DNA from 4 places in the Streptomyces sp. NPDC058985 genome. Region 1 is predicted to be linked to each of the others. Evidence: riboswitches for the same ligand, from Rfam matches in the RefSeq annotation. Region 1 holds a riboswitch; each other region holds the start of a gene.
What was found. A riboswitch is a leader RNA that binds a small molecule or an ion and turns the genes downstream of it on or off. The one in region 1 is predicted to bind cyclic di-AMP.
Positions count from the first base shown of each region.

Region 2: another riboswitch for cyclic di-AMP. It lies ahead of ACFW01_RS03530 (peptidoglycan DD-metalloendopeptidase family protein); the one in region 1 lies ahead of ACFW01_RS20275 (C40 family peptidase).
Region 3: another riboswitch for cyclic di-AMP. It lies ahead of ACFW01_RS17420 (M23 family metallopeptidase); the one in region 1 lies ahead of ACFW01_RS20275 (C40 family peptidase).
Region 4: another riboswitch for cyclic di-AMP. It lies ahead of ACFW01_RS30400 (transglycosylase family protein); the one in region 1 lies ahead of ACFW01_RS20275 (C40 family peptidase).

Region 1 covers NZ_JBHYJX010000021.1:118,077-125,045, forward strand. Annotated here, with positions in the region: gene ACFW01_RS20245 (adenosylmethionine--8-amino-7-oxononanoate transaminase) at 1-362, opposite strand, end outside; gene bioB (biotin synthase BioB) at 355-1,563, opposite strand; gene ACFW01_RS20255 (8-amino-7-oxononanoate synthase) at 1,714-2,841, shown strand; gene ACFW01_RS20260 (DUF397 domain-containing protein) at 2,887-3,117, opposite strand; gene ACFW01_RS20265 (helix-turn-helix transcriptional regulator) at 3,139-3,999, opposite strand; gene ACFW01_RS20270 (ATP-binding protein) at 4,214-4,720, shown strand; gene ACFW01_RS20275 (C40 family peptidase) at 4,761-5,234, opposite strand; cyclic di-AMP (ydaO/yuaA leader) riboswitch at 5,238-5,385, opposite strand; gene ACFW01_RS20280 (hypothetical protein) at 5,754-6,062, opposite strand; gene ACFW01_RS20285 (ATP-dependent Clp protease proteolytic subunit) at 6,070-6,705, opposite strand; gene ACFW01_RS20290 (VOC family protein) at 6,809-6,969, opposite strand, start outside.
Region 2 covers NZ_JBHYJX010000003.1:91,700-98,668, forward strand. Annotated here, with positions in the region: gene ctaD (cytochrome c oxidase subunit I) at 1-807, shown strand, start outside; gene ACFW01_RS03510 (hypothetical protein) at 804-1,169, shown strand; gene ACFW01_RS03515 (MBL fold metallo-hydrolase) at 1,392-2,585, opposite strand; gene ACFW01_RS03520 (TetR/AcrR family transcriptional regulator) at 2,675-3,295, shown strand; gene ACFW01_RS03525 (SGNH/GDSL hydrolase family protein) at 3,352-4,137, opposite strand; gene ACFW01_RS03530 (peptidoglycan DD-metalloendopeptidase family protein) at 4,343-5,263, opposite strand; cyclic di-AMP (ydaO/yuaA leader) riboswitch at 5,268-5,425, opposite strand; gene ACFW01_RS03535 (tyrosine-protein phosphatase) at 5,852-6,649, shown strand; gene ACFW01_RS03540 (DUF6126 family protein) at 6,678-6,791, opposite strand; gene ACFW01_RS03545 (XRE family transcriptional regulator) at 6,797-6,969, opposite strand, start outside.
Region 3 covers NZ_JBHYJX010000017.1:29,929-36,897, forward strand. Annotated here, with positions in the region: gene ACFW01_RS17410 (FAD-dependent monooxygenase) at 1-568, shown strand, start outside; gene ACFW01_RS17415 (GntR family transcriptional regulator) at 714-1,409, opposite strand; gene ACFW01_RS17420 (M23 family metallopeptidase) at 1,610-2,374, opposite strand; cyclic di-AMP (ydaO/yuaA leader) riboswitch at 2,387-2,551, opposite strand; gene ACFW01_RS17425 (M16 family metallopeptidase) at 2,743-4,131, opposite strand; gene ACFW01_RS17430 (M16 family metallopeptidase) at 4,128-5,492, opposite strand; gene ACFW01_RS17435 (DNA topoisomerase IV subunit A) at 5,805-6,969, shown strand, end outside.
Region 4 covers NZ_JBHYJX010000044.1:43,705-50,673, forward strand. Annotated here, with positions in the region: gene ACFW01_RS30380 (exopolyphosphatase) at 1-151, opposite strand, end outside; gene ACFW01_RS30385 (DUF501 domain-containing protein) at 148-690, opposite strand; gene ACFW01_RS30390 (septum formation initiator family protein) at 740-1,222, opposite strand; gene eno (phosphopyruvate hydratase) at 1,322-2,602, opposite strand; gene ACFW01_RS30400 (transglycosylase family protein) at 2,838-3,539, opposite strand; cyclic di-AMP (ydaO/yuaA leader) riboswitch at 3,543-3,709, opposite strand; gene ACFW01_RS30405 (transglycosylase family protein) at 3,893-4,918, opposite strand; gene ACFW01_RS30410 (cytochrome P450) at 5,061-6,368, opposite strand; gene ACFW01_RS30415 (nucleoside triphosphate pyrophosphohydrolase) at 6,365-6,969, opposite strand, start outside.

The DNA of each region.
Region 1 (6,969 bases):
ACCGAACCGGAGTCGGCGAGGAAGACGTGCTCGAGTCCGTCCGGCGACATGTCGACAAGGAGCTTCGCCAGCCGGACGGCGGGCTCGTGGGTGAGCCCGCCGAACATCACGTGGCTCATCCGCTCCAACTGCTCGCGGGCGGCCTCGTTCAGCACCGGGTGGTTGTAGCCGTGGATCGCCGACCACCAGGACGACATCCCGTCCACCAGCTCCGCCGAGCCGTCCGCGGGACGCAGCCGCACCCCGCTCGCCGACTCCACGACGAGCGGGTCCTGCCGCCCCGGCATGGGGCCGTACGGGTGCCAGACGTGCCGCCGGTCGAGCGCCAGCAGCTCGTCCACCGTCAGCGCGGGCTCAGGCATTGGGCGCGAGATCCGTCCCGGCACCGCGGCGGCGCACGGCCACCAGATCCGTCCGGGGCTCCTCGGTCCGGGACGCCGGCGCCGGAGCGCAGACCCCGCCGTCGGCGTGCGACCCGCAGCCCCCGCCCTCCTCGCCGTCCCCGTGCGATCCGCAGCCGCCGCCCGCGTGCGATCCGCAGCCGCCACCGGCGGCCGTGACCCGGTGCTCCGGCAGGGTCACCCGGTCGGCGCCCTCCACCTCGAAGCCGGCGTCCGCGATCATCTCCAGGTCGGCGTGGCCGGCCTGGCCCTCACTGGTGAGGTAGTCGCCCAGGAAGATGGAGTTGGCCAGGTTCAGGGCCAGCGGCTGCAGGGTGCGCAGGTGGACCTCGCGCCCGCCGGCGATGCGCACCTCGACGTCCGGGCAGACGAACCGGGTCATCGCCAGGATGCGCAGGCAGCGCTGCGGGGTGAGGTGCCACTCCTTGGCCAGCGGCGTGCCCTCCATCGGGATCAGGAAGTTGACCGGCACCGAGTCCGGGTCCAGTTCGCGCAGCGAGAAGACCACGTCGACCAGGTCCTCGTCGCTCTCGCCCATGCCCGCGATGAGACCCGAACAGGCGGAGAGCCCGGCCGCGTGCGCCTTGCGCACCGTGTCCACCCGGTCGGCGTACGTGTGCGTGGTCGTGATGTCCCCGTACGTCGCCTCGGACGTGTTGAGGTTGTGGTTGTAGGCGTCGGCACCCGCCTCGCGCAGCCGCTCCGCCTGACCGTCGGAGAGCAGCCCCAGGCAGGCGCACACCTCGACGGACCCGTCCTGCTCCTTGATGGCCCGGATGGTGTCCGAGACCCGGTCCACGTCCCGGTCGGTCGGGCCGCGTCCGCTGGCCACCAGGCACACCCGCTTGGCGCCCCCGGACACCCCGGCGGCCGCGGCCGCGGTGGCCTGGTCGGGCTTGAGCCAGGTGTACTTGAGGATCTCCGCCTTGGAGCCCAGCCGCTGCGAGCAGTAGGAGCAGTCCTCGGGACACAGGCCCGACTTGAGGTTGACGAGGTAGTTGAGTTTCACCCGTCGGCCGAACCAGTGCCGGCGCACCTTGCCGGCCGCGGCCACCACATCGAGCAGGTCGTCGTCGGAAGTGGCGAGGACGGCCAGCGCCTCCTCGCGGGTCGGCGACTCGCGCCGAAGCCCCTTGTCCACCAGCGTGTTCAGCAGGTCCATGAGAGCCGATCCTGTCCTAAGGGGCCGCCCGGGGCCAAGGAGAGTTTGCACAACACTGACAGATCGACGTGTGGGTATTGCCACACCTCGCGGGGGTGGCCATGCCGCTAGTGTCTGTCCATTGCCTACAAATTCCCCAAGGAGCGGCTCATGGCGTTCGGCTGGATCGACGAACAGGCCCGGGCGCGCCACGAGGCGGGACTCGTACGGATCCTGCGCCCCCGTCCGGCCGACTCGCCGCTGCTGGACCTGGCGAGCAACGACTACCTCGGACTGGCCCGGCACCCGGAGATCACCGAGGGCGCGGCCCGGGCGGCGCGCACCTGGGGCGGCGGGGCGACCGGTTCCCGGCTGGTGACCGGCACGACCGAACTGCACGCCGCACTCGAACGCGAACTGGCCGCGTTCTGCGGATTCGAGGCCGCGCTCGTCTTCTCCTCCGGCTATGCGGCCAACCTCGCCGCGGTCACCGCCCTGGCGCCGCACGGCAGCCTGGTCGTCTCCGACGCGGGCAACCACGCCTCGCTGATCGACGGCTGCAGGCTGGCCCGCGGCACGACCCAGGTGGTGGCGCACGCCGAACCGGAGGCCGTGCGCAAGGCGCTGGCGACGCACGACGGGCCCGCGGTCGCCGTCTCCGACACGGTCTTCTCGGTCGACGGCGACGCCGCGCTCCTGGCCGCCCTCGCCGACGTGTGCCGCGAGCACGGCGCCGGTCTGGTCGTGGACGACGCGCACGGACTGGGCGTGCTCGGCGACGGCGGCCGGGGCGCCCCGTACGCGGCGGGTCTCGCGGGCCGGGAGGATGTCGTCGCCACGGTCACGCTGTCCAAGTCGCTGGGCAGCCAGGGAGGTGCGGTTCTGGGTCCTGCCCGGGTGATCGGCCACCTGGTCAACGCCGCCCGGACGTTCATCTTCGACACCGGCCTCGCCCCGGCCGCGACGGGCGCGGCGCTGGCCGCGCTGACCCTGCTGCGCCGCGAGCCGGAGCGCGCGGCGCGGGCCCGTGCCGTCGCCGCCGAACTGCACGCGCGCCTGACCGCGTCGGGCCTGGAGGCGGTACGTCCGGACGCCGCGGTGGTCTCGGTGCGCGCGCCTTCCCCGGAGGGGGCGGTGCGGTGGGCGGCCGACTGCCGTGCGGCCGGCCTGTCCGTGGGCTGTTTCCGTCCTCCTTCCGTGCCGGACGGTGTCTCACGGCTCAGGCTGACCGCTCGGGCGGACCTCTCCGGGGAACAGATCGAACGCGCGGTGCGGGTGATCGGCGAGACGCGACCATGAGTCGGCGTGGCATGGCCGTGTGTCGTCCGACGTCTCGTGGGGTGGTCAGTCCTGGTGGATCCCGGCGGTGAAGGACGTCCAGCTCTCGGGGGAGAAGAGCAGGGCGGCCCCGGCGGGGTTCTTGGAGTCGCGCACCGCGAGAAGTCCGGCCCAGCGGCCGGCCGACGGCCGGGCCGTCTCCACGCAGTTGTTCGCGCCCGTGCTGTAGCTGCTGCGCAGCCACCGCACGCCGGTCAGATCGGTGCCGGCAGGGATGTTCCGGGGAAGTTCGGACATGGAGCCTGACATGGTGCCTCCTTACGCGCCTGCCGCGGTCGCGGCGATGAAGTCCAACGAGTCCTCGGGCGAAAGGGCATGGATCAGAAGGGCGTTGAAGGCCTCGGTATAGGCCTCTAGGTCTTCTTTCCGTTCGAGATGCAGGCTACTCGTCAAGTGGTCGAGAACAACCACGTCCAGATCAGAAGTGCTCGAAAAAGAGAAGATTACGAAAGGGCCGGTGACACCGATGTGCGCCCCGGCGGCAAACGGCAATACCTGGAGCCGGACATGCGGCAGACGCGCCGCCTCCACCAGCCGCTCCAGCTGACGTGCCATCACCCCGGGGCCGCCCACCTGCCGGCGCAGCACCGCCTCGTCCAGCACCGCGCTCAGCTCCAGCGGCGGTTCGCCGCGCAGCACGTCCTGCCGGGCCAGCCTGACCTCCACCAGCGCGTCCAGCCGCTCCTCCGGCATGCCGTCCACGGCGGCCCGCGTCACCTCGCGGGCGTACTCCGGGGTCTGCAGGAGGCCGGGGACCACCGTCGTCTCCAGCGTGCGCATCGCGCCGGCCTGGGACTCCAGGCTGATGAAGTCGCGGTAGGTGGGCGGCAGCACCCCGCGGTAGGCGTGCCACCAGTGGTGCCGGCCGCCCGCGTCGTCGGAGCGCGCCAGCATCACCAGCAGCCCGCGCAGCTGGTCGTCGTCCACGCCGTAGGCGTCGAGCAGTAACCGCACGTCGGCCGGTTTCGCCCCGCTCGTCCCGGTCTCGATGCGGCTGACCTTCGACTGGTGCCAGCCCACCAGCCGGGCCGCCTCCCCGCTGGTGATGCCCGCCGTCGTGCGCAGGGCGCGCAGTTCCGCGCCCAGCTTTCTGCGGCGCACCACCGGACCGTGCTGCATGGGCCACTCCCTTACTCCTTATGGGCCGCCCAAATCCGCTCTGCCGTCGCAGAGTTCACCGCTTCGAGCGACAGATATATGCATATCTTGGCGGATCGCCGTCCTTCACGGGCCGGGTGATGGCAGTCTGGCGGCGAAGCACCAGTCCGGGACCGTACTCGAACCGCCCGCTTCGTGTCGGACCACGGTCCCGTGAGAAAGGGACGACGTTGCCATGGCCGATCACCTGGAAGCATCCGTCACTCTGCCGAGCGATCCCGCTTCGGTGGCCGCCGCGCGCACCTATGTGGCCGGCACGCTGGTGGAGTGGGGCCTGCCGGCGGACGCGGAGATGTCCGACACGGTCCGGCTGATCGTCTCCGAACTGGCGACCAACGCGGTCCAGCACACGCTCGGGCAGTCGCCCACCTTCACGGTGGACCTCGTCCTCGACCGTGACGAGCGGCTGCGCATCGGCGTCACCGACAGCCATCCGCGCTTCCCCAAGCGCCTGCCGGCCGCCGTGCAGCAGGACAACGGCCGCGGCATGGTGATCATCCGCTGGCTGACCGCCGAATGCGGCGGCAAGCTGCGGGTCCGCCCCACGCGGGAGGGCGGCAAGACCGTCTCCATCGAACTGCCCTGGACCGCCCCCGGCACGCCGGCCGCCGCCGAGGGGGTGACGGCGGGGCAGAACGCCGTCATCCCCCTCGGGAGAGCTGCTCGACCCCGGGCTGTCTGACCCCGTGTCACTCGATCACGGGGCGTCTGGCCCCTGGGGGCTACTTGACCCGGCCGTAGGAGACGCTCCCGGTCCAGATCTTCTGCAGGCGTACCACGTCCCCGGTCTTCGGGGCGTGCCAGAGCTTGCCCTTCCCGGCGTAGATGCCGACGTGGTAGACGCTGCGGCCCGAGTGGAAGAAGACCAGGTCTCCGGCCTTGCGCTTCTTGGCCGAGACGTGGCGGGTCTTGTTGTACTGCTGGGCCGCCGTGCGCGGCAGCTTCTTGCCGGCCTTCTTGAACGAGTACAGCGTCAGGCCGGAGCAGTCGAACCTGCGGGGCCCGACGGCGCCCCACCTGTAGGGGGAACCCTTCTTGGATGCCGCGATCTTGAGGGCCTTCGTCGCATGAGCCGCCGCGGCCGCCTCCGAGGAGAAGCCGGGGACCACGACGGAGCCGCCTACCGCGGCGAGAGTGAGGGCCGAGGCCGTACCGGCACGAGCCATCAGGGACGGGACACGATTGAGCGCGAACATGCGCAACCCTTCGTCAGCCGCCTGTGAAGGATGACCTGTCGGATTCGGGCTGGCGAAGTTGCCCGGCCGCACGAGTGCGGCTTCACCCCAAGGGCTGCTCGGTCCGGCGCCTCTCCCACGGAGGCGACCGCTCCTGCGACCCGTCGTGCTCGGGTCCTCCACTCCTGCCGATCCACTTCCTCGCGACCGGTCGTCCGGGCGGCGGCAGGACTCGGCGTCCGCCCGGACCGCCCCGCCGCTGCGGCGGGGGCTTGTCGTCAGTCACGGATCTTGTCTCGCCGGAGGGGGAATTCCCAACGGAACGTGCCTTTTGTGTTGTTACTCACCACCCACCCGTTCGGGTGGACGCCGCTGTGTTCGAGCCGGGGTCGTAGGCGATGACGCCCCCGGGACCAGCGGCGCAGCGGTAGGCGCGGACGTCGGGGGAGGGCGGCCGCGCAACCCGGACCGGTCGTCAACCGGGTGTGTTCCTACGCCGAAAGGAGGTACGTCTTTTGGTCCGTTTCGAACCCCGTCCACTCAACTCTCGGAACACGGCGGAAGACTGAGGCGTCCCGTCCGCCGCTCGCCGTCCAGTACCCGCAGGGCGCGGGCGAGGGGGGGCGCGTGCAGTTCGGTCTCGCCCCGGGCGTGCATCAGCTCCAGCGCGTCACGCAGGGCCGCGGCCTTCCCGACCAGCGCCTGGGCGGCCCGCAGTCCCCGGTAGGTGTCGCCGTCCCGCGCGGGGTTGATGCGCCCGAGCAGGTCGACGACGTCCAGGTAGCGGTCGATCAGCTCCGCCTCGGCGCGGGTCAGGGCGGGCAGGGGCGGCAGTTCCGGTGGCAGCATCGGCCGTTCACCGGGTGCCGGGTGTGCCGGGCGCGGCGGAGCGGTCGGACACGATCCGGTCCACCAGCCCGTACTCCAGAGCCTGTTGGGCGTCCAGGACGGTGTCCCGCTCGATGTCCTCGGTCACCTGCGCCGGAGTGCGGCCCGTGTGCCGTACAAGGATCTCCTCCAGGCGGGCGCGGATCCGTGCCAACTCCTCGGCCCGGATGGCCAGGTCGCTCGCCTGCCCCTCGATCGGCTCGGTGAGCAGCGGCTGACGGAGCACCACCCGCGCCCCGGGCAGCATCGCGCGCTTGCCCGGCGTGCCCGCCGCCAGCAGCAGCGCGGCGGACGCGCCGGCCTGTCCGAGGCAGGTCGTCTCCACGTCGCAGGCGACGTAGCGCATCGTGTCGTAGATCGCCGTCATGGCCGTGAACGAGCCGCCCGGGGAGTTGATGCAGAGGGCGATGTCCCGGTCCGGGGCCTGGTGCTCCAGGTGCATGAACTGCGCCATCACGTCGTTCGCGGAGGTCTCGTCGACCGGCGTCCCGAGGAAGACGATCCGCTCCTCCAGCAGTTTCGAGTACGGATCCGACGTCCGGGCCCCGGCGCTCGTGCGCTCGGTGAACTCGGGCAGGACGTGGCGGGCGGACGGTCGGGTCATGGCGAACCCCTTCTCGTGACGGAACCCTCTTCGGCTGCACTGGCTCCGTATAAAATGTACAGGACGTACATTGTGAGGGGGTGGGAATCGCGCAACCCCGCGATCATTTCCCGTGCGGCGGCTCGTGCAGGCCGAAGAGGGAGCCCTGGTCGTCCCGGCAGAGCGTGAACCGGCCGAACCGGGCCACCGACTCCGCGTCCTCCTCGCCCTCCTCACCCAGCTCCTCCACGGAGCCGCCCAGCTCACGCACCCGGGCCACGGCGG
Region 2 (6,969 bases), on a different contig from region 1:
GTGACGGTGTGGGCGCACCACATGTACGTCACAGGGGGCGTGCTGTTGCCGTTCTTCTCCTTCATGACCTTCCTGATCGCGGTCCCGACCGGTGTGAAGTTCTTCAACTGGATCGGCACCATGTGGAAGGGCTCGCTGTCCTTCGAGACACCGATGCTGTGGTGCACGGGGTTCCTCGTCACGTTCCTCTTCGGTGGTCTGACCGGCATCGTCCTGGCCTCGCCGCCGCTGGACTTCCACGTCTCGGACTCGTACTTCGTGGTGGCGCACTTCCACTACGTGGTGTTCGGCACGGTGGTGTTCGCGATGTTCGCGGGCTTCCACTTCTGGTGGCCGAAGTTCACCGGCAAGATGCTGGACGAGCGCCTGGGCAAGATCACGTTCTGGACGCTCTTCGTCGGCTTCCACGGCACGTTCCTGGTCCAGCACTGGCTGGGCGCCGAGGGCATGCCGCGCCGCTACGCGGACTACCTGGCGGCCGACGGGTTCACCGCCCTGAACACGATCTCGACGATCAGTTCCTTCCTGCTCGGTGCCTCGATGCTGCCGTTCTTCTACAACGTCTGGAAGACCGCCAAGTACGGCAAGCCGGTCGGCGTCGACGATCCCTGGGGCTACGGCCGTTCACTGGAGTGGGCGACCTCCTGCCCGCCGCCGCGGCACAACTTCCTCACCCTCCCCCGCGTGCGCACCGAGTCGCCCGCCTTCGACCTGCACCATCCCGACGTCAGCCAGCTGGACCAGTGGGAGAACGTCGCCCGCTACGGCGGGGAGACGGCGGCGGAGCGCGGAAGCGGCCGGCCGTGACACCACGACAGCACCGCCGGCCCTCGCCGGAGGCCCAGGGCGCCGTGCTGGCCAACGAAGCAGAGGGGTACCTGCTCGCGCAGACCGAGCTGGATCGGGCGCGCGGTGAGGCGGCGCTCCTCTGCTCGCGTCTGCCCTGGCTGACCACCGGACAGGCCGAGGACCTGACCCTCCACTATGTGCGGCAGCGCGTGGGCCTCACCAGGCAAGCACTCCAGGTCACAGCCGACCGGGCCCAGCGTCTGCGGGGCGAGTACGAGACCCGCTACCGGCACCTGCGCCGCACCCTCCTCAGACAGCACGCCGCCTGCGCCTGTCTGCTGATCGCCTGCTGCTCACTGACCTGTCTGCTGAAGCGCTGACACGGCGACCGGAGCACCCGCCCCGCCGCCGCGGTTCGAGGACCGTGCCCGGCACGAGCGCCACGCGCGCACGCCCGGCCCTGCCGCCGTACGGCGGGCAACCGCGCTCGCGCGCCGGGTACGGCGGGCCAATGGCCACCGCGCCGCTCACCGTGATCAGCGTCTTACCAGTCGACGCAGCGAGGCGGGCCGGCGGAGCGTACCCCCAGCTCCTCCTCTACATCACCGCTCCGCCGCGAGGTCGAGATCACCCCTGCCCGTCCCGGCCGCATCCTGGGTGCCGCCCGGACGCCGCCACGGGCTCGCGATCGGCTCCGACACCGCCCGCCACCACGCCTCCACCGGCACCTGCCCCGCCGGCTCGAACGGCTCACCCGGCCGCGGGAACGCCACCGCCTGCCCGGCCTCCTCCGCCGCGTCCTTCGTCCACTCCCCCGGCTCCGCCCACGCATGCGGCGCGAGATTGAAGGACCCCCAGTGGATCGGCAGCAGCACCCCGGCCGGAGCGCCTCCCTGGAGGTCCAGATGGGCCCGCAACCCCTCTGCGGGCGTCATGTGGATGTCCGGCCAGAAGTGGGAGTACGCGCCCAGCTGGATCATCGTGGCGTCGAAGGGGCCGTGCGCCGCGCCGATGTCCCGGAAGCCGTCGAAGTAACCCGTGTCTCCGCTGTGGTAGACGCGGTGCTCCTCCCCGGCGACGACCCACGACGCCCAGAGGGTGTGCTGGGTGTTGCGCAGTCCCCGCCCGCAGAAGTGGCGGGCCGGCGTCGCGGTCAGGGTGAGGCCGGCGACGCGCGTCGACTCGTGCCAGTCCAGCTCGCGGAGCCGGTCGGCGGGCACGCCCCAGTGTTCGAGGTGGGCGCCGACCCCGAGCGGCACGGCGAACAGGGTGTCCGTGCCGGCCAGCGCCTTGATCGTGGGCATGTCCAGGTGGTCGTAGTGGTCGTGGGAGATCACGACGACGTCGACCGGACCGAGGGCGGCCAGGGGAACCGGGACGGGGTGCAGCCGCTTGGGCCCGGCGAAGGGGAACGGGGAGCAGCGCTCGCCCCACACGGGGTCGAAGAGCACCCGCCGCCCGTCGATCTCGGCGAGCACGCTGGAGTGCCCCATCCAGGTCAGCCGGAGTCCGGTGGCCGGCGGCCGGGCGAGGTCGGCGAGGGTCGTGGCGTGCACCGGGATCGGGCCCGACGGGGCGCGGCGGAGCCGGGACTCCCGGTCGAAGTAGATCTTGGCGAACTCACGGGCCGATCCGGAGGGCCGGGTCCGGGCGGTGCCGCCCGGGTTCTGGAAGACGCCGTCACGGAAGTGCGGCGATCTGCGGATGCGCGCCATGCGCTCACCGGTCGGGTCCGCGCCGAAGGCCGCGGGCCGGGGCGTACGGAGCCCGGAACTCGGGGAACGGTATCCGGCCACGGTAACCTCCAGGTGGATTGGGTCAGGCTCTCATTATGGTCGTCTCGTGTGACACCGACTGATCGTGTCCGGAGCTTGGGGGACGGGGCGTGGTGCGAGTCCGGTTGAGTGTGGCCGAGCGGCGCGAGGAGCTGCTGCGCGCGGCCGTCGAGCAGATATCGGCGCGAGGTGTCGCGGCGCTGCGGATCGCCGACGTGGCGTCCGCGCTCGGGGTGAGCAACGCGTTGGTGCTCTACCACTTCTCCACGAAGGAGAAGCTGGTCGCCGCCGCCTTCGCCCGGGCCGCCGAGGACGATCTGGCTCATCTGCGCGGACTGCTCGGCCGCCGTACGTCGGCGGTGCGCCGTCTGCGGGCCGCCGTGCGGTGGTACGCCCCGACGGGGCAGGCCAAGGGCTGGCGGCTGTGGATCGAGGGCTGGGCGGCGGCGCTGCGCGAGCCCGTGCTGCGGGACGTCACGCGCGACCTGGACCGCCGGTGGAAGGCCGCGATCGCCGAGGTCATCGCCGAGGGGGTGGCCGCCGGGGAGTTCCCCTGCCCGGACCCCGAGGGCGCGGCCCTGCGGCTGACCGCGCTCCTCGACGGGCTCGCCGTGCAACTGACGTCGTACGGGGGCACGGTGTCGCGGGCCCGGGCGCGGGAGTGGACGGACGAGGCACTCGCCCGGGAACTGGGCCTGCCGCGGGAGGCGTTGGGCCACCCCCGCCGCTGACCCGCCGTACCCCGTCCGCAGCCGGCCTCCGCAGCCGGCCCGCCCGCACGACGCCGTCACGCCACCGAGGCGATCCGCGTCTTGATGTCGTGCGGCGACAGCGCCCCCTTGGCGGTCACGTGGTCGCCCGAGGACTGGCCGCGCAGCCGGCGCCCGATCCACGGCACCAGGTACTCGCGGGCCCAGTGCACGTCGTCCCGGCGTACGTCCAGCGCGGCGCGGTAGGGCAGCGGCGGCCAGGGCTGGTCCGGGTCGGCCGGCACGGGCAGGCCGAGCGCCTGTCCGGCGCGCAGCGCCACCCGTGTGTGGCCCTCCGGCGACAGGTGCAGGCGGTCGGCGTCCCACGCCCTGCGGTCCTGGACGCTGCGGAGCGACCAGAGGTCGAGCACCGGGCAGCCGTACCGGTCGGCGATGGCGCGGACGTGTCCGTTGTACGTGGCGATCTTGCCGCGCAGATGCCTGAGCACGGGCACGCCGCGGGTGTCGAACCCGGTCGTCACGAGGACGGTGCCGGCCGCTTCGGCCAGCGCGGCCACCGCCCGCTCGAACCGCTCGGCCACCTCGTCGGGGTCGGTGCCGGGCCGGAGGATGTCGTTGCCGCCGGCCGCGAACGAGACGAGGTCCGGCGCGAGTTCGGCGACTCGGGGGACCTGTTCGGCCGCGATCTGGTCGAGCAGCCTGCCGCGCACGGCGAGGTTCGCGTAGGTGAAGTCGCCCTCGGGGCGCCGGTCCGCGAGCAGTACGGCGAATCGGTCGGCCCAGCCGACGAACGCCCCGTCGGGGCCGCGGTCGCCGACGCCCTCGGTGAAGCTGTCCCCCAGCGCCACGTACGACCCGATCACTGCTCTGCTGTCATTCTTCGAATCGTCTGCCACATCGGGCCATGATTCACCTTGGAATGTGACCTACGCGACCGTAGGCAGGGGTTGACGGTCGGTGAGAAAGGCCACGCCTAAAGGCTTGGTCAATTGCGGAATACACCGAAGGCCGGACCCGGGGATCGGGGTCCGGCCTTCGGTGGTGTGGGGGCTGCGCCCTGGCCGTGCGTCAGAGAGAGACGCCGTGCGAGCGCAGGAACGCGACCGGGTCGATGTCCGACCCGTAGTCCGGCGTGGTGCGGATCTCGAAGTGCAGGTGCGGACCGGTCACGTTGCCGGTGGCACCCGAGAGGCCGACCTGCTGGCCCGCCGTCACCGACTGGCCGGCGGAGACGGAGAGGGAGGAGAGGTGGGCGTACTGGGCGTAGTGGCCGTCGGCGAGCTGGATGACGACCTGGTTGCCGTACGCACCGCCGGGGCCGGCGGAGACGACGGTGCCCGCGCCGACGGCCTTGAGCGGGGTGCCGGTCGGGACGACGAAGTCGGTGCCGGTGTGGTAGCCGCTGGACCACATGCTGCCGGACTGGTGGTACGGGGTACCGACGGTGCCGCCCGCGACGGGGGAGGTGTAGCCGCTGCTGGTGCCGGCGTCCGAGGTGGAGGCCTTCTCGGCGTCCGTGGACTTCTCGGCCGGCTTGGCGGCGGGCTTCTCCGCCTCGGCCGGCTTCTCGGCGGCGGGCTTCTCGGCGGCCGGCTTCTCCGACTGGGCGGTCTTGGCGCCGACCGAGAGCTTCAGGCCGGGGTGGATCAGCGACGGGTCCGAACCGACGGCCTGGCGGTTGTCCTCGTAGAGCTTCTTCCAGCCGCCGTCGACGTTCTGCTCGTCGGCGATCCGGGAGAGGTAGTCGCCGCTCTTGACGGTGTAGGTCCGCGCGTCCGAGTTCTTCTCGGCGCCACTCGCGGCGGCCTTCTTCGCCGTCGCCGCAATGGACTGGACGGACTGCTCGGAAACGGAGTGCGCGGGAGCGGCGTTGGCGCCGGCGGCCCCGATCAGCGGGAGGGCGAGCGCGGCGCCACCGGTTCCGGCGACGGCGATGGTGCGGGTCAGGCGCATGGCCCTGGTACGGCGGTGCTTACCCTTCGCGGGCATGGCGAATTCCTCTCCGGCGCCTGCGAGGTGAGCTGTCGGGTTCGGGCTGGAGATGCCCGGCCGCGCCGAAACGCGGCTTCACCCCAAGCCGTTCCGGGAACCGGAACAGGCATTCGTACCTGTGGGTCCCCCGCTCCTGCCGGGTACGGGTGGTGGATGAGAGTGGGCTCCGGTCGGCGGCAGGATTAGGCGTCCGTCCGGATCGGTGGTGAACGTAAGGGACCAAGACGCACCCGGACAAGCGAAGGGTTCCACCAGAAGGTGTTCCGATTGATCCTTTACGGGAATTTCCGGTCACACTCCGTCGATTCGGGGAATGGCTTTTCGTGTGAACATCCTTGAAAACCGGCTTGATTACGTGGACATGACGGACGACGCACGGTTACGGATATGACGCTGCTCACGCGCCACTTCTCCACCCTTTCGCAATTCAACGCCAGTTGGGATTAAGGCATCAATTCGGACAGAAGGTGCGAGGTCGCCCTTAATCCCCTGTGGACAACTCATGGGCGCAGCCAGGGGATGCCGTATCGTCGAGGCGAGCCCGCCGCCGAGCAGCGTCGGCGGGGCGGAGTGGGAGGAGTCCCCGTGACGCAGCAGGTCCCGTCGACCGAACCCGAGCTGACCGGTGTGCGCAATTTCCGGGACGTCGGCGGACTGCCGGCCGCGGACGGGCGACGGGTGCGGCATGGCGTGCTGTTCCGCAGCGGCCACCTGGCGCACGCCACCGGGGAGGACGCCGCCTTCCTGGCCACCCTCGGCCTGCACACCATCTTCGACTTCCGCAACGCGGCCGACCAGAAGCTGGAAGGCCCCGACGTCGAGCTGCCGGGCGTGCGCAATGTGAACCTGCCGCTGAGCGACCCGGCCGACGGCGCCGAGTTCTGGAAGATGGTCCGCGACGGCGACCTCGACCAGCTGCACGCGATCCTGGCCGACGGCAAGGGCGCCCGACGGATGATCGCGTCCTACCGCACGATCATCACGGAGCGCACGGAGGAGCACTCCCGGGTGCTGCACGCGCTGGCCGAGGACAGCGTCCCCGCCCTGATGCACTGCGCGGCCGGCAAGGACCGCGCGGGCCTGTCGATCGCGGTCACGCTGCTCGCGCTCGGTGTCGAGCGCGATGCCGTCCTCGACGACTACCTCAAGTCGAACGCCACGCACCGCCGCTACAAGGTGCGCCGCGGCGGCTCCGCCGCCTCGGCCTACTCCCCCGAGGTCATGGAGCTGCTGAGTCCCTTGTTCGACGCGCGCGCCGAGTACCTGGCGGCGGCCTTCGACACCGTCGAGGAGACCTGGGGCGGCGTCGACGCCTACCTGGAGCAGGGCCTGCACCTCACCCCGGCGGCCCGGGAGCGGCTGCGCGAGCGGATGCTGGACTGATCCGGCGCGGCAGCGGTCCGCCCGGCCGCTAGCGGCCGGCGCCCACCTCGAAGAGCAGGTAGAGGAAGCCGCCGAAGACGTGTCCCAGGGCGATGTAGATGAGCAGCCGCACCCACAGGGCGCGCGGGAACTTCTCCTCCATGGATCTCACGGCATCTCCCCGGGGGGCGTCGGGCCGAGGCACAGCGCGGCCGTCGGGCTCTGCAGCAGGGTGTGGACGAAGAGCAGCTCGACCCCTTCGGGATCCTGTGCCGCGATCCGGTGCGGGGTCAGCGAGTCGAAGTGGGCGCCGTCCCCCACACCGAGCCGGTGCTCGGTGT
Region 3 (6,969 bases), on a different contig from region 1:
GGCCGCCGCCCTCTACGCCGTGGGGGACGACGACGAAGTGCACGCCTTCCTGAACTTCGCCCGGCCACAGCCGCCCTTCGACGCCTTCGGCAGCCCGGACGCCCAACGGGACCTGTTCGCCGAGGTCTTCGCCGACGCCGGCTGGGAGGTCCCGGGCATCCTGACCGCCCTCCAGGACGCGGACGACGTGTTCTTCGACGCGGTCGGGCAGATCCGCATGCCCCGCTGGTCAAGCGGCAGGGTCGCACTGGTGGGCGACGCCGCGTACGCGCCCTCGTTCCTCACCGGGCAGGGCACCAGCCTCGCCCTCGTCGGCGCCTACATGCTGGCCGGTTCCCTGGCCGACCGAGACCACGCCGCGGGCTTCGCCGCCTACGAACACGGCACCCGTGACTTCGTGACCCTGAACCAGAACCTGGTCGGCCAGGGCGGCGCCACCCTCTTCCCGACCACCGCGCGCGCCCTGGAGCAGCGCAACGACCGACTGCGCGACCTCAGCGCCATGCCCGCGCCGGAGCCCCGCCCCGCCCATTCAGCCCTCACCCTGCCCGCCTTCGGCAGCCGCTGATACTCCGCTCGGTTCTCACACCGCCGCTGCCGGACCGGGTGCTTTTTTTCGCACCATTCCGCCTGCCGTATTCCTGCCGACCGGCAGGAATACGGCAGGCGGAAAATCCCCCCGAATTTCCTGCTCTTTGTATACGGGACCCATGTTAATGCCGCAGGCTCGCCGTGTTTACGGGACGTTGCGGGTTCCTCACACGCTCCGTCCTGCCGCCGCCGGAGTCGAATCGCAGGCGGTGTCCCGGTACCGACTGCTCGACGTGCAGCGCCATGAGCGCCCGCGCCCGGTCGCCGTCGCCCCGGGCCACCGCGTCGAGGATCGCGCCGTGCTCGGCCCAGTACTCCACCGGTCCGGCCGGCGCCTCCACGTCGTACATCCAGGCGATCTTGTGGCGCAGCTGGGTCAGCAGCGCCGTCAGGGAGGGGCTGCCGGCGGCCTGGGCGAGGGTCTCGTGGAACCAGCCGCCCAGGGAGCGCAGATCCTCGCCACTGCCCTGCCTGGCACGTTCCTGCCCCAGGCGGACCAGGCCGCGCAACACCTTGAGGTGGGCGTCGGTCCGGCGGCGGGCGGCCCGGGCGGCGCCCAGGGGCTCCAGGAGCGTACGGGTCTCCAGCAGGTCTTCGGCCTCCCGTTCGGTCGGTTCCGCGACGCACGCGCCCGCGTGCCGCCGGGTCACCACGAAGCCCTCGGCCTCCAGCGTGCGCAGGGCCTCGCGGACGGGGACGCGGGAGACGCCGTAGCGACGGGCGAGGAGTTCCTCGGTGAGCCGGCCCCCGCGCACGTGGACGCCGGCGACGATGTCGTCCCGGATCGCCGTGCACACCGAATGCGCCGGAATACGCATGACCGACCTCCGCTTTAATCCCCGTGAAACGTCGACGATTGACGTGTCCAGCGACTCTAGGCCAATCCAGCGGATATTCCGACGGCGGAGCGGATTTCATGGATCTTTTTTGGCCTACGACGGGCGGCTGCGCACCGACGAAAACCAAAAGCCCCGGCTCGGACGGCCGGGGCTTTCGGGTGGTGTCGCGGGGTCCGCCGTCAGACGTTCACGCCGTGGGAGCGGAGGTAGGCGACGGGGTCCATGTCCGAGCCGTACTCGGGGCTCGTACGGGCCTCGAAGTGCAGGTGGGGCCCGGTGACGTTGCCGGTGGCGCCGGAGAGGCCGATCTGCTGGCCGGGTTCGACCGACTGGCCGACGGAGACGCCGACGGACGACAGGTGCCCGTACTGCGTGTACGTGCCGTCGTGCATCTTGATCACGACCTGATTGCCGTACGCCCCGCCCCAGCCGGCCTCGACGACGGTGCCGACGCCGACCGCGTGCACGGTCGTGCCGCTGGAGGCGTGGAAGTCGATGCCGGTGTGGCTGCCGGAGGACCACAGGGAGCTGCCGGCCTGGTACGCGGTGGAGACGTAGGACGAGGTGATCGGCGGAACGAACGTGTTGAGGCGCTTGCGCTCCGCCTCCCGCGCGGCGCGCTCCTTGGCCTCGCGTGCCTCCTTGGCCGCCTCGGCGGCCCGCTCGCGCGCGGCCTCCTGGGCCGCCTCACGGGCGGCGGCGTCCGCGGCGGCCTGCCGCTGTGCGAGGGCCTGGGCGTCGATCTCCTCGGCCAGGGAGTCGCCGATGGTGATGACCGGGGTGAGTCCGCTCCGTTCCGCCTGGGGCTCGGCGGCGAGCGCCGGTGCCGCGAGGGTGCCGACGACGCCGGTGGTGGCGAGAGCCGCGACACCCGCCGCGCGGGCGGTACTGCGATGCATCTTGCTGGGACGCCGGTGCTTCCCGGTGGCGCGCGTGAACGCCATGTAGAGGCTGGTCCTTTCCTTCCCTCTCGCCTACCGGGTTAGCTGACGGGTTCGGAGCAGGAAGGTCTCCTACGGGCCCCCTCGCGACACGCGCGGGCGTCCGATTCACCCCAGGGACTGCGATGGGTCCCCGGCTCCCCTGGCTCGCGCCATGTGGGGACTCGGCGATGACTGTCCGGTGCCGCGGGTGCGGCGCACTGCCTGACGAACAGCCCGGATGACGCTAAACGGGGCTGCGTTCAATCCTCAAACGCAACAAGACTTTTGTAGCGCATGCCACAGGGCAGACGGGCAGCCTCTCCCTCAATTCGGACAAACGGCGGCCCCGGTGACACTCCGGTCACTGGGGCCGCTCTCCGCGCGTGCCGCTACTCGGCCGCCACCACGGTGACTTCACCGATGCCGAGGGCCTCGACGGGCTCCTTGATCTGTGCGGCGTCACCGACGAGGACGGTCACCAGACGGTCGACCGGGAAGGCGTTCACGACCGCCGCCGTGGCCTCCACGGTGCCCGTGGCGGCCAGTTGACGGTAGAGGGTCGCCTGGTAGTCGTCGGGCAGGTACTGCTCGACCTGGTCGGCCAGGGTGCTCGCCACGGCCGCGGCCGTCTCGTACTTCAGCGGCGCCACGCCCACCAGGTTCTGCACGGCCACGTCGCGCTCGGGGTCGGTGAGCCCCTCCGCGGCGAGCTTGCGCAGCACCGTCCACAGGTCCTCCAGGGCGGGGCCGGTGTTCGGGGTGTCGACGGAGCCGCTGATGGCGAGCATGGCGGCGCCGGTGCCGTCCGGCGCGGACCGCAGCACCTGCCCGAAGGCCCGAACGCCGTAGGTGTAGCCCTTCTCCTCGCGCAGGACGCGGTCCAGGCGGGAGGTGAGAGTGCCGCCGAGGCAGTAGGTGCCGAGCACCTGTGCGGGCCACACGCGGTCGTGCCGGTCGGATCCGGTGCGGCCGATCAGCAGCTGCGTCTGGACGGCGCCGGGCCGGTCCACGATGACGACGCGGCCCCGGTCGTCGGCGGTCACCGGCGGCACGGGACGGGGTTCGGCGGCGGAGCCGGTCCACGCGCCCAGGGTCTCGCCCAGCAGCGCGTCCAGGTCGAGGCCGGTGAGGTCGCCGACGACCACGGCGGTGGCCGTGGCGGGGCGGACGTGCCTCTCGTAGAAGGCGCGTACGGAGCCGGAGTCGATGGCCTCGACCGTCTCCTCGGTGCCCTGGCGCGGGCGCGACATGCGGGTCCCGGCCGGGAACAGCTCCTTGGAGAGCTCCTTGGCCGCGCGGCGGGCCGGGTTGGCCAGCTCGTGCGGGATCTCGTCGAGGCGGTTGCGGACCAGCCGTTCGACCTCGCTGTCCGCGAAGGCGGGTGCCCTCAGGGCGTCGGCGACGAGGCCGAGCGCCTTGGCGAGGCGCGAGGCGGGCACCTCCAGGCTGAGCCGGACACCGGGGTGGTCGGCGTGCGCGTCGAGGGTGGCGCCGCAGCGCTCCAGCTCGGCGGCGAACTCCTCGGCGGAGTGCTTGTCGGTGCCCTCGGAGAAGGCGCGCGCCATGATCGTGGCGACACCGTCGAGGCCGGCCGGCTCGGCGTCCAGGGGCGCGTCGAGGAGCACCTCGACGGCGACGACCTGCTGGCCGGGGCGGTGGCAGCGCAGTACCGTCAGCCCGTTGTCGAGGCTGCCGCGGCCGGGCGCGGGGAACGCCCACGGCTTGGGCTCGCCGGCCTGCGGCTGGGCGTGGAAGTCCATGGTGGCGAGGTCGGTCACTTGGCCGCCTCCTCGTTCTCGTCGGTGGCGTCGTTCTCGGCGGCGTGCTCGTCGGTGGGGGCGGTCGGCTCGTAGACGAGCACCGCGCGGTTGTCGGGGCGCAGGCGGGCCTTGGCGACCTCCTGGACCTCCGCCGCCGTCACCTCGAGCACCCGCTGCACGGCGGTGAGGGCGAGCTGCGGGTCGCCGAACAGCACGGCGTACCGGCACAGTTCGTCGGCGCGTCCGGCGACCGTGCCCAGCCGGTCCAGCCATTCGCGCTCCAGCTGGGCCTGGGCGCGCTCCATCTCCTCGGCGGTGGGGCCCTCCTCGGCGAACCGGGCCAGCTCCTCGTCGATGGCGGCCTCGATGACCGGCACCTCGACGTCACCGGACGTCTTCACGTCCAGCCACCCCAGGGAGGGCGCCCCGGCAAGCCGCAGCAGGCCGAACCCGGCGGCGACGGCCGTGCGGTCGCGCCGCACCAGCCGGTTGTAGAGGCGGGACGACTCGCCGCCGCCCAGGACGGTGAGCGCCAGGTCGGCCGCGTCGCTCGCGCGCGTGCCGTCCTCCGGGAGCCGGTAGGCCGCCATCAGGGCGCGGGCCGGGACCTCCTCCTCGACGACCTCGCGCAGCTGGCCGCCCATGACGTCGGGCAGCGAGCCGTCCCGGGGGGCCTGCTTGCCGTCGTGCGAGGCGATGGAACCGAAGTACTTCTCGATCCAGGCCAGCGTCTGCTCGGGGTCGATGTCGCCGACGACCGACAGCACCGCGTTGTTCGGCGCGTAGTACGTGCGGAAGAACGCGCGGGCGTCCTCCAGGGTGGCCGCGTCCAGGTCGGCCATGGAGCCGATCGGCGTGTGGTGGTAGGGGTGGCCCTCCGGGTAGGCGAGGGCGGTCAGCTTCTCGAAGGCCGTGCCGTAGGGGACGTTGTCGTAGCGCTGGCGGCGCTCGTTCTTGACGACGTCCCGCTGGTTCTCCATCGACTCCTCGTCCAGGGCGGACAGCAGGGAGCCCATGCGGTCGGCCTCCAGCCAGAGGGCGAGCTCCAGCTGGTGGGCGGGCATGGTCTCGAAGTAGTTGGTCCGCTCGAAGCTGGTGGTGCCGTTGAGCGAACCGCCGGCGCCCTGCACCAGCTCGAAGTGACCGTTGCCCTTGACCTGGGCGGAGCCCTGGAACATGAGGTGCTCGAAAAGGTGAGCCAGGCCGGTACGTCCCTTGACCTCGTGGCGGGAACCGACGTCGTACCAGAGGCAGACCGCAGCGACCGGGGTCAGGTGGTCCTCGGAGAGCACCACGCGCAGGCCGTTGGCCAGGCGGTGCTCGGTCGCTGTCAGGCCGCCGGAGTCTGCCTGGGCTGTGGCCGTGTGACCCATGGGCATGTACGTCCCTTCGATCGCGGAATCCTTGGTGGAATCACTGGGTGGATCATTGGGCGGAACTGCGGAATTCCGCCGATCCTGCCACTGTATGCAAGCGTGCGGGACGCCGGTGGAGTTCCCGGGCCTCCTACGCCGAGAGCGAGAACGGGGTTGGCGGCCCGCCGGGGACGAGGGCGCGGGAGGAGGGCGTACCCTGCGGGCAGCGCCGGGCCGGGCAGCCCGTGACGGGTCCTGGTCGGTGGCTGTCAGTGCCGCAGTCCACAATGGACGGCGTCAGATCACCGTTCACGCTTCAGCAAGGAGCCGGCAGCGATGGCCCGCCGTAGTACGAAGACCCCGCCGCCCGACGACTCGTACGAGGAGAAGATCCTCGACATCGACGTCGTCGACGAGATGCAGGGCTCCTTCCTCGAGTACGCGTACTCGGTCATCTACTCCCGTGCACTGCCGGACGCCCGCGACGGCCTCAAGCCGGTGCACCGCCGGATCGTGTACCAGATGAGCGAGATGGGCCTCAGGCCCGAGCGCTCCTACGTGAAGTGCGCCCGCGTCGTCGGCGAGGTCATGGGCAAGCTGCACCCGCACGGTGACGCGTCCATCTACGACGCGCTGGTGCGCATGGCCCAGTCCTTCTCGATGCGCGTCCCCCTGGTGGACGGCCACGGCAACTTCGGCTCGCTGGGCAACGACGACCCGCCGGCCGCCATGCGGTACACCGAGTGCCGGATGGCCGAGGCCACCAGCCTGATGACGGACTCCATCGACGAGGACACCGTCGACTTCGGGCCCAACTACGACGGCCAGGAGCGGGAGCCGGTGGCGCTGCCCGCCGCCTTCCCGAACCTGCTGGTCAACGGCGCCTCCGGCATCGCGGTCGGCATGGCGACGAACATGCCGCCGCACAATCTGCGCGAGGTGATCGCCGCCGCCCGGCACCTGATCCGGCACCCGAACGCCGATCTCGACGCCCTGATGAAGCACGTGCCGGGCCCCGACCTGCCCACCGGCGGCCGGATCGTGGGCCTGCCCGGCATCCGGGACGCGTACGAGACGGGCCGCGGCACCTTCAAGATCCGCGCGACGGTGTCCGTGGAGACGGTGACGGCCCGGCGCAAGGGCCTCGTCGTCACCGAGCTGCCCTTCGCGGTCGGTCCCGAGAAGGTCATCGCGAAGATCAAGGACTTGGTGGGCTCGAAGAAGCTCCAGGGCATCGCGGACGTCAAGGACCTCACCGACCGCGAACACGGACTGCGTCTGGTCATCGAGATCAAGAACGGTTTCGTGCCCGAGGCGGTCCTGGAGCAGCTCTACAAACTGACGCCGATGGAGGAGTCCTTCGGCATCAACAACGTCGCTCTGGTGGACGGCCAGCCCCTCACGCTGGGCCTCAAGGAGCTGCTGGAGGTCTATCTCGACCACCGCTTCACCGTCGTGCGGCGCCGCAGCGAGTTCCGCCGGGGCAAGAAGCGCGACCGGC
Region 4 (6,969 bases), on a different contig from region 1:
CCAGCCGCCCGGTGCGGTCGACGCCCTGGCCGAGCCGCACGATGGTCATGCGGCGGTCCAGGTCGGTCAGCTCTCCCGTGGCGGGGTCGGCGTCCGCGACGAGCAGCCGGATGGAGTTCGTACCGCAGTCGACGGCGGCGACCCGGGTCACTGGGCGTCCTCCTGGCCGGCGGGGCCGGCGGGCGTCACGCACGGACCCTTGCGCCACCACTCGGGCAGCAGCGCGATCGCCTCGTCGCCCAGCGGATTGACGCCGGGTCCGGCCGCCAGCGAATGGGCGACCAGCACGTGCAGGCACTTGACCCGGTCCGGCATGCCGCCCGCGCTCGGGAAGCCGGTCAGCTCCTCGATCTCGTCGCGGCGCCGGATGTAGTCCTCGTGCGCCGCGCGGTAGGCGGCGGCCAGCTCCGGGTCGGCGGCGAGGCGTTCGGTCATCTCCTTCATCACGCCGTTCGCCTCCAGCGTGCCGATGGCGGAGGCCGCCTTCGGGCACGTCAGGTAGTACAGCGTCGGGAAGGGGGTGCCGTCGGGCAGCCGCGGTGCCGTCTCCACGACGTCCGGCTGTCCGCAGGGGCAGCGGTGCGCGATGGCGCGCAGACCGCGCGGAGGACGGCCGAGCTGCTGCTTGAAGGCCAGCACGTCCGCGTCGGTGGGCTCGGTGCGCGGCGTGGTCGGCGGGGGAGTCTGCATGACTGTCTTCTGCTGGTCTTCCTGTTGAGTCAGTGCCGGCGCGGTCGGTTCACGGCCGGCGGGCGGCGGCGTCGGCCTTGTCGACACCGTCCCAGACGTTCCGGTACCAGGGGCGGTCGGCGCCGCCGGACTCGGCGCGGGCCTTCCTGGCGGAGTCCGGGTCGACGACGACGAACCCCGTCTCCCCCGGCATCACGTAGTGCAGCCGCAGCCGGACCTGCTGCTCGGCGTAGGCGTCGTCCTGCCAGCGCGCCTTGAGGTCGCGCAGCTCCTCGACCCGGTCCCGGGTCTCCTGCTGCTCCCGCCGCAGATCGGCGATCTCGGCGCGCTGGGCGACGTACTGCCGTATCGGATAGGCGAGCGCCACGACGAGCGAGCAGAGCACCATCGCGAGCAGCGCGGCCCGGCCGGTCAGCCGGGAGCGACGGGCCTGGCGCTTGGTCTGCGAGCGGTAGACCCGGGCCGCGGTCTGTTCCCCGATGATCCGGATCCTGGTCGCGGTGGAGAAACGGTCCCGGTCCTTCACCGCCATGTCTGTCCCCGCTTCCCGTCCACACGTGCGTACGTCCCCGCACACGGTACGGGACCGAGTACGGGGACGTACGTACGACGCTGCCTGTGACGGCGGCGCTCAGCCCTTGAAGCGCGGGAAGGCGCTGCGGCCGGCGTACACCGCGGCGTCGTCGAGGATCTCCTCGATGCGCAGCAGCTGGTTGTACTTCGCGACGCGCTCGGAGCGGGCCGGGGCGCCGGTCTTGATCTGGCCGCAGTTGGTGGCGACGGCCAGGTCGGCGATGGTGACGTCCTCGGTCTCACCGGAGCGGTGGGACATCATGCACTTGAAGCCGTTGCGCTGGGCCAGCTCGACGGCGTCCAGGGTCTCGGTCAGCGAACCGATCTGGTTGACCTTGACGAGCAGCGCGTTGGCCGAGTTCTCCTCGATGCCGCGGGCCAGGCGCTCCGGGTTGGTGACGAACAGGTCGTCGCCGACGAGCTGCACCTTGTCGCCGAGCTTGGCAGTGATGGTGTTCCAGCCGTCCCAGTCGTCCTCGAACAGCGGGTCCTCGATGGAGACCAGCGGGTACGCCTCGACCAGCTCGGCGTAGTACTCGGTCATCTCGGCGGCGGTGCGGTTCTTGCCCTCGAAGGCGTAGGAACCGTCCTTGTAGAACTCGGACGCGGCGACGTCGAGCGCGAGCGCGATCTGCTCGCCCGGGGTGTAGCCGGCCTCCTTGATCGCCTCCAGGATGAGGTCGAGGGCCTCGCGGTTGGAGCCGAGGTTCGGGGCGAAGCCGCCCTCGTCGCCGAGGCCGGTGGCCAGGCCCTTGCTCTTCAGGACCTTCTTCAGCGTGTGGTAGACCTCGGCGCCCCAGCGCAGGGCCTCGGAGAAGGACTCCGCGCCGATCGGGGCGATCATGAACTCCTGGATGTCCACGTTGGAGTCGGCGTGCGAGCCGCCGTTCAGGATGTTCATCATCGGCACCGGCAGCAGGTGCGCGTTGGGGCCGCCCAGGTAGCGGAAGAGCGGCAGGTCGCTGGCCTCGGAGGCGGCGTGGGCGACGGCGAGGGAGACGCCGAGGATGGCGTTGGCGCCGAGCGAGCCCTTGTTGTCGGTGGCGTCCAGGTCGAACATGGCCTGGTCGATCAGGCGCTGCTCGGTGGCGTCGTAGCCGACCAGCTCCGGGCCGATCTGCTCGATGACGGCGAGGACGGCCTTCTCGACGCCCTTGCCGAGGTAACGGCCCGGGTCGCCGTCGCGGAGTTCGATGGCCTCGAAGGCACCGGTGGAGGCGCCGGACGGAACGGCGGCACGACCCGTGCTGCCGTCGTCGAGGCCGACCTCGACCTCGACCGTGGGGTTGCCTCGGGAGTCCAGGATTTCCCGGGCTACGACGACGTCGATGGACGGCACGAGCATCTCCTTCTTCAATGTGACGCTTCGGTGTGACGCGCGGGTCCGCAGGACCGCGTCGGCTCTGCGGGACCGAGCCTAACCGGCTCCGGGCGATCGGCCAGCCGATCGCCCACCCGCTGGACAGAACCGAGAGTAAATTGTTTCCGAACGAAACAAAGCCGATTTCGAAAAGGGGCCCGCCCCGGTGCGCACGGGGAACACGCACCGGGGCGGGAGTCGCGGCAGGCGCCGCCTACTTCAGGTGCAGCTGCTGACCCGGGAAGATCAGGTCGGCCTCGTCGACGATGTCGTCGTTCAGCTTGAACAGCTTCTCCCAGCCGCCCTTGACCTCGTGCTCCTCGGCGATGGAGCTGAGGGTGTCACCCTTGACGACCTTGTACTCGCCGTCACCCTTCTCGACCTTCTTGCCGGTGGGGGTGGTGACCGTCTTCTTCTCGGCCTTCTTCTCGGCCTTCGGCTCGGCGGCCGGGCGCTCGTCGGAGCGGGACGCCTTCTGCTCGGTGGAGCGGTCGGCGGTGGAGCCGCCGTCCTGGCTCTCGCCGGAGCCGCCGCCGGTGTTCGCGGCGTTCGAGAGGCCGGTGCCGCAGACCGGCCAGGCGCCCTTGCCCTGGCCCGCGAGCACCTTCTCGGCGATCTCGATCTGCTGCGCCTTGCTGGCCTGGTCGGCGGTGGCGGCGTACTGGGTGCCGCCGTAGCCGGCCCAGGTGGAGGCGGAGAACTGGAGGCCGCCGTAGTAGCCGTTGCCGGTGTTGATGGACCAGTTGCCACCGGACTCGCACTGGGCGACGGCGTCCCACTCGGCGTTGGTGGCGGCGGAGGCGTTGCCGGCCGCCATCAGCGGGGCGGCGACGGCGGCACCGGTCACGCCGGCGACGGCGATGACGCGAGTGGCCTTGGACGGACGACGGTGCTTGCCCTTGCCGGAAAACAGCATGGTTGATCCCCTCACCGACGCCTGCGAGGTGAGCTGTCGGGTTCGGGCCGGTTGAGTTGCCCGGCCGGGTTCCTCTCGGAACTCGGCTCCACCCCTAGCCGCTCCGGCAGAACTGCCCGGTGCGGCACTTACCTTGGGTCCCCCGCTCCTGCCTTCGGCGCTTTACGCGACGACTGTTCCCGTACGGCCGCTGGCAGGATTCGGCGTTGCGGCTGTCGGGGCCCGCGATGGCGAGCGGTCATGACCGTAGACACGCGCTCCGCGGATTTTCAAAGACGATCACGGCTTCTGAGACCTATCTCTCACGAGATCCAAAACGGACATAGAGCCTCTAACCGTGACGTGAACTCCCCCTACTTTTCGCCCGATTCGCCCGTGACCGTGAGCGTCTGACCGGGCAGGATGCGGTCGGGGTCGTGGCCGACGACCCGCTCGTTGTCGGAGTAGAGCGCGCGCCATCCGCCGTCGACGCCAAGGGAGTCGGCGATGGCCCAGAGATTGTCCCCGGAGCGGACGATGTAGGAGCCGTCGTCGGCGTCCCCCGGCCCTCCGTCACGCGAGGCGTGCCGGCCCGAGGTGCTGTCGGTGAGCCCCTTCCAGCGCCCGCCCTCGTCCGCGCTGTCGCCGCGATGCTTGCCGGAGCCCGACGAGCGGTCGGCGGCCTCCGGTTCGGCGGTGGCGTGAGGGTTGCTTTCGGGCGTTGTGTCCGTCTTGGCGGATTGATCCTTGCCGTCGGACGAGGCATCGGAAGAGCCCGACGAGGGCGAGGAGGACGGCGAAGGGGACGAACCGGACGTCTCGGGGGACGAGTCCGACCCCTCGGTCGACTCCGACGGAGACGGCGAAGCGGACGACTCGGACGAATCCGTCACGTTCGGAGACGTGGTCGACTCGGGCGTCTTGCCGGCGGAGGACTCGGCCGATTCCGGGGTCTCCGACTTCTCCGGGGACCGCGACTCCTCCGACGAGCCGTCACCGGTCGCGTCCGTGGCGCCGGTGGCCCCAGGGGGGTTGCCGAGACCCGCGAGCAGCCCGCAGGTCGGCCAGGCCGCGATGCCCTGGTCCGCGTACAGCTTCTCGGCGATTCTTATCTGCTGGGAGCGACTGGCCTGGTCGGCGCTGGCCGCGTACTCCAGACCGCCGTACCGCTCCCACGCCTCCTGGGGGAGCTGGAGGCCGCCGTAGTAGCCGTTGCCGGCGTTCTGGCTCCAGGCGCCGCCGGTCTCGCACTCGGCGACCTGGTCCCAGTTCGCCCCGGCCGCGTGCGCGCCGGTGGCGCCGAGCAGCGGGATGGCGATGGCGGAGCCGGTCACTCCGGCGGCGACGACCAGTGCGGGAGCCTGGCGGGGGCGGCGATGACGACCGTTCCCGGAGAGCATGCGACGACCTTTCACAGACGACGGGGACCGTGCGGCGGGTGATGCTCGTCGCCACACTGATTCGTGAACGTATAGGCAGATGATCGCTTGTCACAAGTTCATGCCGCGCAGATCACGTGAAGATCACAGAGTTGAGGGCGTGTCAGGTTTGCCTTGACGACGCACCGTTGCCGGGCGCTGACGCGGACGGCGTGAACGAGACGGGCAAAGTGCGCAGACCACGCATGATGAGACCGCCGCGCCAGCGCAGTTCGCCAGGGTCCGCGGCGAGGCGCAGGTCGGGGAGGCGGGTGAGGAGCGTGGCGAGCGCGGTCTGGCCCTCCAGCCGGGCGAGCGGGGCGCCGAGGCAGTAGTGGATGCCGTGGCCGTACCCCAGGTGCTGGCTGTCGCGGCGGGCCAGGTCCAGCGTGTCCGGGTCGGTGAAGCGCTCCGGGTCCCGGTCGGCGGCGGCCAGGACGACGAGGACGGGGTCACCCGCGGCGATCCGCTCTCCGCCGACATCGAGCGGCTCGGTGGCGAAGCGCCAGGTGGCCAGCTCCACCGGGCCGTCGTAGCGCAGCAGTTCCTCGACGCCGGTCTCCAGCAGGCCCCGGTCGCCGGCCGCCAGGGAGGACTGGAGGCGGGCGCGCTGCTCGGGGTGGGTGAGCAGGGCATAGGTCCCGTTGCCGACCAGGTTGACCGTGGTCTCGAAACCCGCGAACAGAAGGATGAACGCCATCGCCGCGGCCTCGTTCTCGGTGAGGTGCTCGCCGTGGTCGGAGGCGCGGATGAGACCCGAGATGAGGTCCTCGCCGGGTCCCGCCTCGGACGGCAGCGCGGCGCGCTTGCGGTGGATGAGGTCGGCGAGGTAGCCCCGCATCTTCTTGACCGACCGTGCGACGCCGCCGCGGGGGCCTCCGCCGTGACGGATCATCATGCCCGCCCAGTCCCGGAAGTCGTCCTGGTCCTCGCGCGGGACACCGAGCAGGTCGCAGATGGCGTAGATGGGCAGCGGGAAGGCGAAGTCGTGGATCAGGTCGGCGGAGCCGTCGGCCGCGAACCGGTCGATGAGGCCGTCTGCCAGCTCCTGCACCCGGGGCGCGAACTCGGCGACCCGCCGGGGGGTGAACGCCTTGCTGACCAGTCGGCGCAGCCGGGTGTGGTCCGGCGGGTCGATGTTCAGCAGGTGGGTCATCAGCTCGGCCTTGCGCTCCCCCGGGATGCCGGTCTTGCCCCTGGCGTGCGCGGGCTCGTCGTGGTGGGCCGGGTTCTTGGACAGCCGCGGGTCGGCGAGGGCCTGTTTGGCGTCCGCGTACCGGGTGACCAGCCAGGCCTCCACTCCGCTGGGCAGCCGGGTGCGGTGCACGGGGGCGTGTTCGCGCAGCCAGGCGTAGGCGGGGTAGGGGTCGGTGGCGAACTCCCAGGTGAACAGCTCGGGGGCGGGTCCGGCGGGCGGCGGGTGCGGGGTCACCCCTCGACCCCCCGGATCGTGTCCCGGTACGCCCGTGCCGCCGCTCTGAGGGCCGCCTCCGGGTCCGTGCCCTCGGACTCCGCGCGGGCGGCCAGGGCGAGGAGGTCGTAGCCGACGCCCTCGCCGGTGGGGAGGGGGACGTCGAGGCCGGCCTGGCGGACGCGGGAGGCGAGCTTGGCGGCGAGGGCGAGGCCGGGCTGGCCGAGGGGGACGCCCTCGGTGACCGAGGTGCGCTGCTTCTCGGCGGCCTTGGTGCGCAGCCAGTGCTCCCGCACGTCCTCGGGGGTGGCGGCGGTCTCGTCGCCGAAGACGTGGGGGTGGCGGTGGATCAGCTTGTCGACGATGGTGCCGGCCACGTCGTCGACGGAGAACGGCGCGTCGGGGTCCTCCTCGGCGATGCGGGCGTGGAAGACGACCTGGAGGAGGACGTCGCCCAGTTCCTCGCGCAGTTCGTCGCGGTCGCCGTCCTCGATCGCCTCGACGAGTTCGTAGGCCTCCTCGATGGCGTACTTGGCGAGGCCCTTGTTGGTGCGCTGGGAGGACCAGGGGCATTCGAGGCGGATGCGGTCCATGACCTGGACCAGGTCGAGGAGGCGGGCGC